2 regions of the Mesorhizobium sp. M0910 genome follow, and region 1 is predicted to be linked to the other one. Evidence: predicted binding sites of a transcription regulator. Region 1 holds the regulator's gene; the other holds the start of a gene.

Region 1 (4,060 bases):
GTTGACGACGCACCACAACGCGCCGCTGGCGGGCTGCACCGTCATGCCCGTACAGTTGCGTAGGCCGGTGGCGACAGTTCGGGGATTTTTCCCGTCCGGGTCAAAGGCGAGCACATCGGCACGGCCTTCCTCGGGGCCCCAGGCCGCCCCGAGCGGCTTTGATTTCGCCCAGGCGTCGAGGCCGCCATCCGGCCGCCTGTCCATGTCCTCGGCGACATTCGAGTCCGAGCCAACCGATAAAAAAAGCGTCTTGCCGTCAAGCGAGAAGGCGATGTCGCGGGTCGAGTGACCGCCCGACGGGATTTTGGCGACAATGGTTTCTGGTTTACCGGACGCCTTCAGGTCACCGTCGCGATAGGGGAAGCGGACGATGCTGTCGCTGTTTGCGACATAGACCCATCGCGGCTTGCCGCCTGGCGGATAGAAGGCGATGCCGTATGGATAGTTGAGGCCTTGGGCGAAAATCGCTTTCTCGATGGGTTTGGCGCGGCCCTCGGCCAGACGGTAGACGCGTATTTGGTCGGCATGGCCGTTTGCGATGAACAGGTCGCCGTTCGGAGCGACGCGAACGACGCGCGGATTATAGAGTCCGGAGGCGATCATTTCGGCCGAAAAGCCCGGCGGCAATTCTGGCTCGGCGCTTTCGGGCCGTTCCGCCATGCCGCCCCCGTTCGAAGCGGATTGAGCGGGGTCGGCTGCCGGCATGTCTTGCGGCCCGATCAGGCGGCGGACGCCAGGCCTGTCGGCGTGCCAATCGCCAAAAGCGGCTTCGCCTTTGAGCACCTTTTGATCCGCCTGCTGGGCGGCTGCCGGTGTCGCGGCAAGGAGGGCAACGGCAACGGCCGCAAAGCCGCCAGATCGGATCATTAACGTCCTCCGAGGTTTGCCTCGAAGAGGACAAACGGGATCAGGCATTGGTCGTTCCAAGCGGTCGTCCAGCACACGAGGATTTGAAGCCGAACCCCGTTCAGTTGCCAGAGGCGTAGAAGTCGTCGTCGAGGCGCTTTTCCAGCGCGACCAGATCGGCCGGCAGCGGCAGGCCCATGGCCCGCATCTCTTGCAGCTTCTCACGCAACTGCTCTTGCACCTCGTGCTGATCCTCAGGCTGATTGACCATTTCCTCGAGCAGGAGGCTGATCTGGGCCTTGAACGATTCCAGCGCCATTCTTTTTCTCCTTGCGGCAGGCCGCGGCGGCTCCTAGCGCAGCATGCGCGAAATCAGCTGCGCGGTATAGTCGACCATCGGTACTATGCGCGCATAATTCAGCCGCGTCGGCCCGATGACGCCGAGCGCACCGACGACGCGCGCGTCCTTGTCGCGATAGGGTGCCACCACCAGCGAGGAGCCCGACAGCGAAAACAGCTTGTTTTCCGAACCGATGAATATGCGCACCCCCGGGCCTTCCTCGGCGAGGTCGAGGAGCTGGATCAGCCCATTCTGCGTCTCCAGATCCTCGAACAGATGCCGCAGCAATTCTATGTCGGCCTGGGCGGTGACGTTTTCCAGGAGATTGGCGCGGCCGCGCACGATAAGCCGCCCAGGCACCCCGCTTTCGGCGCCTGCCCAGACCGCCAGGCCCTTCTCGACCAGATCCTGCGACAGCGTGTCGAGGGCTGCCCTGGTCTCTTCCTTGATGCGGGCGATTTCGACCCGGGCCTCGGCCAGGGTGCGGCCGCGGATATGGGCGTTGAGGAAGTTGGAGGCTTCGTGCAATTGCGAGACGGTGATGCCGGCGGGCAGATCGATGACGCGATTTTCGACGTCGCCGTTCTGCGAGACCAGCACGGCCAGCGCCTTGGTCGGCTCGAGCTGGATGAATTCGATGTGCTTCAGCGCCGCCTCATTTTTGGCGGCGAGCACGAGGCCGGCGCCGCGCGACATGCCGGACAGCATCTGGCTGGCCTCGGTCAGCATATGCTCCAGCGTCGCGCCCGAGCCGGAGGCGCGCACCTGCGCCTCGATGGTGCGGCGCTCCTCGTCGGAGAGGTCGCCGAGTTCCATGAATGCATCGACGAAGAAGCGCAAGCCGGCCTGGGTCGGCAGCCGGCCAGCCGAGATGTGCGGCGCGTAGATCAGGCCGAGATGCTCGAGGTCGCTCATCACGTTGCGGATGGTGGCCGGCGACAGCGATGACGGCAGGATGCGCGACAGGCTGCGCGAACCGACCGGCTCGCCATCCCTCAAATAGGAATCGACGATGCGCCGGAAGATGTCGCGCGAACGCATATCGAGCGATTGAAGCGCGGGCGATTGAAGTGCCGGCGACGAGAGCACTGGCGACTGCGAACCGGGATCGACTACCTTGGTCATTCGAGCCAAAAACCTCCGGTCCGAAGATATAGACTTCCGCGGCGTCGGCGCAACCGGTCCATTTTCCTTTGCGCCTCACGCCCCGTGCGGCTACAAGCCGGCCAAGATTCCCCGGCCAAGATTCCGAAGAAAGAAAGAAGCCTGAATGCGCCCTTCCAAACGCCAATTCGACGAAATGCGCCCCATCTCCTTCGAGCGCGGCGTCTCCAAGCATGCGGAAGGCTCGTGCCTGGTGAAGTTCGGCGACACTCATGTGCTGTGTACGGCCAGCCTGGAGGAAAAGGTGCCGGGCTGGATGCGCAACTCCGGCAAGGGCTGGGTGACGGCGGAATACGGCATGCTGCCGCGTTCGACCGGCGAGCGCATGCGCCGCGAGGCTTCGGCCGGCAAACAAGGCGGCCGCACGCTGGAGATCCAGCGGCTGATCGGCCGCTCCCTGCGCGCCGTGGTCGATCTGCAGGCGCTCGGTGAGCAGCAGATCACCGTCGACTGCGACGTGATCCAAGCCGACGGCGGCACGCGCACCGCTTCGATCACCGGCGGCTGGGTGGCGCTCTACGACTGCCTGCGCTGGATGGAAGCCCGCCAGATGGCGAGCCTGGGCAAGGTGCTTAAGGATCACGTCGCGGCGATCTCCTGCGGCATCCATGATGGCCAGCCGGTCATCGATCTCGACTATATCGAGGATTCCTCGGCCGGCACCGACGCCAATTTCGTCATGACCGGCAAGGGCGGTATCGTCGAGATCCAGGGCACAGCCGAGGGCGAGCCGTTCTCGGAAGAGCAGTTCGCGGCGCTGATGGGGCTCGCCAAGAAAGGCATTCAGCGCCTGGTCAGCTTGCAGCAGATGGCGGTGGCTTAGCTGCGGTCAATATTGAAGAGATTGGCGATCCTGTGACTCCTTCCGCAATCCTGGAATCAGCACTCTACGTGACGGACCTTGCTGCCGCGGAACGGTTCTATTCGGGCGTCCTCGGGCTCGATCTGCTCGGTAAGGTCGATGGCAGGCATCTCTTCTTCCGCTGCGGCGACGGCGTGCTGCTTATCTTCAATGCCGAGGCGACCAAAGTGCCGCCGCGGGCCGACGCCAAGCTGCCCGTGCCGCCGCATGGCACGGTCGGCGAGGGCCATCTTTGCTTCGCCGCAAGCGCGGATGAAATCCCGCGCTGGAAAGCGCATCTTGAGGCGAAGAAAATCGCCATCGAAAGTGAGTTCGAATGGCCTCAGGGCGGTCGCTCGATCTATATTCGCGACCCCTCGGGCAATTCGATCGAATTCGCCGAGCCAAGAATCTGGGGCATCTGATGCATTCGCCAACTGTTCACTCGCTTGACGGGCATAAGATCGTCGTCGCAAGCCACAATGCCGGCAAATTGCGCGAATTCACCGATCTGATGGCGCCATTCGGCATAGAAGCGAAGTCCGCAAAGGAATACGGCTTGCCGGAGCCGGACGAGACTGGCACCACTTTCGAGCAGAACGCCCTCATAAAGGCCTTGGCCGCCGCCAAGGCAACTGGATTGCCGGCGCTGTCGGACGATTCCGGCCTGTGTGTCGATGCGCTCGACGGCGCACCCGGCGTCTACACCGCCAACTGGGCCGAGACGCCGGACGGCTCCCGCGACTTCGGCATGGCCATGCAGCGCACGGAAGTGGCCTTGCAAGAAGTTGGCGCGATCACGCCTGCCCAGCGCAAGGGCCGCTTTGTCGCGGTCATCTGCCTTGCCTTCCCCGATGGCCAGGCGGAAT
Region 2 (4,060 bases), on a different contig from region 1:
GCCCATGCCGCCGGGCGAAGCAGCGGCTTCCTTCGCCGGAACGTCGGTGATCATGGCTTCCGCCGTGATCAGAAGCGCCGCAATGGAGCCCGCGTCCTGCAGCGCCGTCCGTACCACCTTCGCCGGGTCGACGATGCCGGCCTTGATCATGTCGACATAGACCTCGTTCTGGGCATCGAAGCCCTGATTGTGATCCTTGCCGTCGGCGAGCTTGCCGACGACGATCGAACCTTCGACGCCGGAATTCTCGGCGATCTGCCGGATCGGCGCTTCGAGCGCTCTCGACACGATCGAAATGCCCGCCGTCACATCGGCATTGGCTCCGGTCATCCCGTTCAGCACAGCCTTGGCGCGCAGCAACGCGACACCGCCGCCCGGAACGATGCCTTCTTCAACGGCCGCGCGCGTGGCGTTCAGCGCATCGTCGATGCGGTCCTTCTTTTCCTTGACCTCGGATTCGGTGGCGCCGCCGACGCGGATGACGGCAACGCCGCCCGCCAGCTTGGCGAGACGTTCCTGCAGCTTCTCCTTGTCATAGTCGGACGTGGTTTCCTCGATCTGCGCCTTGATCTGCTGGACGCGCGCCTGGATGGTGGTCTTCTCGCCGGCGCCGTCGATGATCGTGGTGGTGTCCTTCTCGATCAGCACGCGCTTGGCGCGGCCGAGCATGTCTATGGTAATGTTCTCCAGCTTGATGCCGAGATCCTCGGAAATCATCTGTCCGGCGGTGAGCACGGCGATGTCTTCCAGCATCGCCTTGCGGCGGTCACCGAAGCCAGGCGCCTTGACGGCCGCTACCTTGAGGCCGCCGCGCAGCTTGTTGACGACCAGCGTTGCCAGCGCTTCGCCCTCGACGTCCTCGGAGATGACCAACAGCGGCCTCCCGCTTTGCACCACGGCTTCGAGGATGGGCAGCAGGGCCTGCAGATTTCCGAGCTTCTTTTCGTGGATGAGGACGTAAGGGTCTTCCAGCTCGGCGCGCATCTTCTCGGCATTGGTGACGAAATAGGGCGAGAGATAGCCGCGGTCGAACTGCATGCCTTCGACGACGTCTAGCTCGGTTTCGGCGGTCTTGGCCTCCTCGACGGTAATGACGCCGTCATTGCCGACCTTGTCCATCGCCTTGGCGATCATGGCGCCGACACTGGTGTCGCCATTGGCGGCAATGGTGCCGACCTGCGCGATCTCGCCTGAGGACTTGACCTTCTTGGCTCGGGCCTGGATTTCCTTTACGACGGCGCTGATGGCAAGGTCGATGCCGCGCTTGAGGTCCATCGGGTTCATGCCGGCGGCAACGAATTTGGCGCCCTCGCGCAGGATGGAAGCGGCAAGCACCGTGGCGGTGGTGGTGCCGTCGCCGGCGAGGTCGTTGGTTTTCGAGGCCACTTCGCGCACCATCTGTGCGCCCATGTTTTCGAACTTGTCGGAAAGCTCGATTTCCTTTGCCACGGCCACCCCGTCCTTGGTGATGCGCGGCGCGCCGTAGGCCTTGTCGATGATGACGTTGCGGCCTTTGGGGCCGAGCGTCACCTTGACGGCGTTGTTGAGGATTTCGACGCCGCGCAGCATGCGGTCACGCGCGTCGGTGGAGAATCTGATTTCCTTGGCAGACATGATCTTTTCCAGTTCGGTTGTCGTGGCAAGGCGCTTGCAGCGCCTGAATCAAAGCTCGGAGCGTCCTTTGCGCGCGCGGGAGGGCGCGCGGCCTTCCAATCAGGCGGCCTTCTTGGCAGCCACGGTCTTGTCGATGATGCCCGTCTCGCTTTTTTCGATGATGCCCATGACGTCGGCCTCCTTCATGATCAGAAGGTCCTCGCCGTCTATCTTGACCTCGGTGCCGGACCATTTGCCGAACAGAATGAGATCGCCGGCCTCGACGTCGAGCGGGATCAGCGCGCCGCTTTCGTCCCGCGCGCCCGGCCCGACAGCGATCACTTCGCCTTCCTGCGGTTTTTCTTTGGCATTGTCGGGGATGATGATGCCGCCCTTGGATTTGGTGTCGCTTTCGGCGCGCCGAATGACGACGCGATCGTGGAGTGGCCGGAATTTCATGGGGACTCTTTCTGGGGCCGGCTTAGGCGGCCGCCCCCTCTCTATAGGCGCCTTGGCACTCGATTGATAGGAGTGCCAAAAAATATTCATAGGGCATATAAAATAAATATTCATAGGGCATATAAAATATTGAACGTATTATCTTGCCTGGTCATCCCTTGGTGTTCGGGTCCTGCCGAATATTAATGAAATTGAATTTCTGTCTTTGAACACCTATTTTACGATGAAGTTCACAGTCATGACTTTCGCTGCAAGGGAGATTTTACCGATGGCCGAAGGCAATCAGAACATCATGGAAAAAGCTCAGGCTCGCTTCATGGAAAACCAGAAGAAGACGGCGGAACGGAACAAAGCAACTGCCGAATATCTCTCGGAGGCCAAGGCCAGGAGCATCAAAACGGCAAGGCTGAGGGAATTGCGACTGGCCAAGGAAGAGGCGGACCGCGCGGCGGAAGCTCTGAATCCGGTCGCCGCAAAGAAGAAGCGGGCGTCACGGGCAGTCAAGAAGGCCGTATCCGCATCGATGGAGGCGAAACCATGAGCCTGACATTTCCCAATCCCAGCCGCAGCTACGACGAGGCAAGCAAACGCATCCGCTTCGTCGGCCATGACGGCATGTTCCAGATTTCCTTCTCTGTCGCTACCGATGCCATCTCCAAGATGCAGCCGGGAACGGCGGCCTCAGAAGCTACCTACCTGGCAGCCTTCGACACGGCTTCCAACTCGATCCACGATGTCGCCAGGAATGCCTATGCCCGCACCCGCAGGAGCATATATGTGCTGACTGCGGCCGATTTTCGCTAGATCCGTCGCAATCCGTCCACAAGACGCTTTCTCAGGGCTTCCGGTCCGCCTTCGCTCGCCGCTTGACGTCGCGACCGTTCAGCCGGTCAACGGGTCCGTGACGCAGAGGGCTGCGGCGTCGCGCATTCCAGGAGCAGGGCTTATTCCCGAGGTCATGAAGGTTCATAATCCGTATGAGACGCGCTGATTCGCGCTTTTGCCGGGATGCCGTCATGCAACGCAGCTACGCAGCCGGGAGGTCGACGCGACGGGCGAGGGCAAAGACAATGACCGCGCCGGCCGTCGAATTGCAGAGGGCAATATTCGAGGCAGTGAACGGCGATCCCGACCTGTCGGCGGCACTGGGCGATGCAAGACTGTTCGACCATGCCCCGGAAAATGTTGCGTTCCCCCACATGACCTTCGGCCGCACCAGCGTCTACGACTGGGCAACGGGGACGGAGAACAACGCCGAGCAGTTGCTGACGCTGCATGTCTGGTCGAAGTCCGAGGCCAGCAAGGAAACCACCGACATCATGGACCTGGTCAGCGCCCGCCTGCGAGATGCGGCGCTCTCGCTTGGTGAACATCGTCGCGCCCATCTCAAGCTCGAATTCGCCGAAGCCCGCTACGACGAGGACCTTTCGGCCCATCACGGGCTGCTGCGCTTCCGCGCCGTGATCGAGGAAGACGGCTGAGCGTCGGGCACTTTCCGTAAAATCGGGCAATTTTGTTCTTGCTTTGTGCCGGCAGCTATGCTACTAATTTGGCTATGGTGCTGATTGGCGCCAATGACCCGTCGCAGAGCGGGTTTTTTTATTTCCGGTCGGTTCGGCTGAATCTGCCTTCGGTTGCCGGATCGATTGTCGAAGTCGGGGCAAACCTGAAGCGATTGCCTTTCACCGCCAAACGATGCCCGGTTGTCGGCGAAGGATCGGAGGGCTAGGTTAACTTGGCAATTTCGCGGGATGGGCAGCGAAAGGGCAATCCGGTAATCTCGCGCTTCAGGGGTGTGGCGGGCATGCATTCGAGCGTTCACCGTTCATATCACGTTCAGCACCGGCGCGTTAGAACGCTGGCCATGAAAACCCTTCGCTCGCACTTCCGGACCGCGGCACTGGCGCTCTCAGCCGCCGGCCTGCTTGCGTCGCAAGCGATGGCGATCCCCGCTGTCACGCCCGAGCGGCCCCAGCCGGTCGTCCTCGCCGCGTCCGACTGCTACGCG

The links. The regulator HrcA, encoded in region 1, represses chaperone genes, less so after heat shock. The targets are predictions, from matches to a motif close to GTTAGCACTCNCNNNNNGNGAGTGCTAAC.
Region 2: a site for HrcA is predicted at 2,104-2,132, ahead of NKH78_RS26790 (co-chaperone GroES). Genes of this name have one in related genera too.

The regions. Positions count from the first base shown of each region.
Region 1 covers NZ_JAMYNZ010000002.1:289,441-293,500, reverse strand. Annotated here, with positions in the region: gene NKH78_RS05280 (PQQ-dependent sugar dehydrogenase) at 1-867, opposite strand, end outside; gene NKH78_RS05275 (hypothetical protein) at 968-1,165, opposite strand; gene hrcA (heat-inducible transcriptional repressor HrcA) at 1,199-2,311, opposite strand; gene rph (ribonuclease PH) at 2,457-3,173, shown strand; gene NKH78_RS05260 (VOC family protein) at 3,206-3,616, shown strand; gene rdgB (RdgB/HAM1 family non-canonical purine NTP pyrophosphatase) at 3,616-4,060, shown strand, end outside.
Region 2 covers NZ_JAMYNZ010000013.1:106,209-110,268, reverse strand. Annotated here, with positions in the region: gene groL (chaperonin GroEL) at 1-1,614, opposite strand, end outside; gene NKH78_RS26790 (co-chaperone GroES) at 1,714-2,052, opposite strand; gene NKH78_RS26785 (hypothetical protein) at 2,321-2,593, shown strand; gene NKH78_RS26780 (DUF1488 family protein) at 2,590-2,856, shown strand; gene NKH78_RS26775 (DUF3168 domain-containing protein) at 3,123-3,533, shown strand; gene NKH78_RS26770 (hypothetical protein) at 3,917-4,060, shown strand, end outside.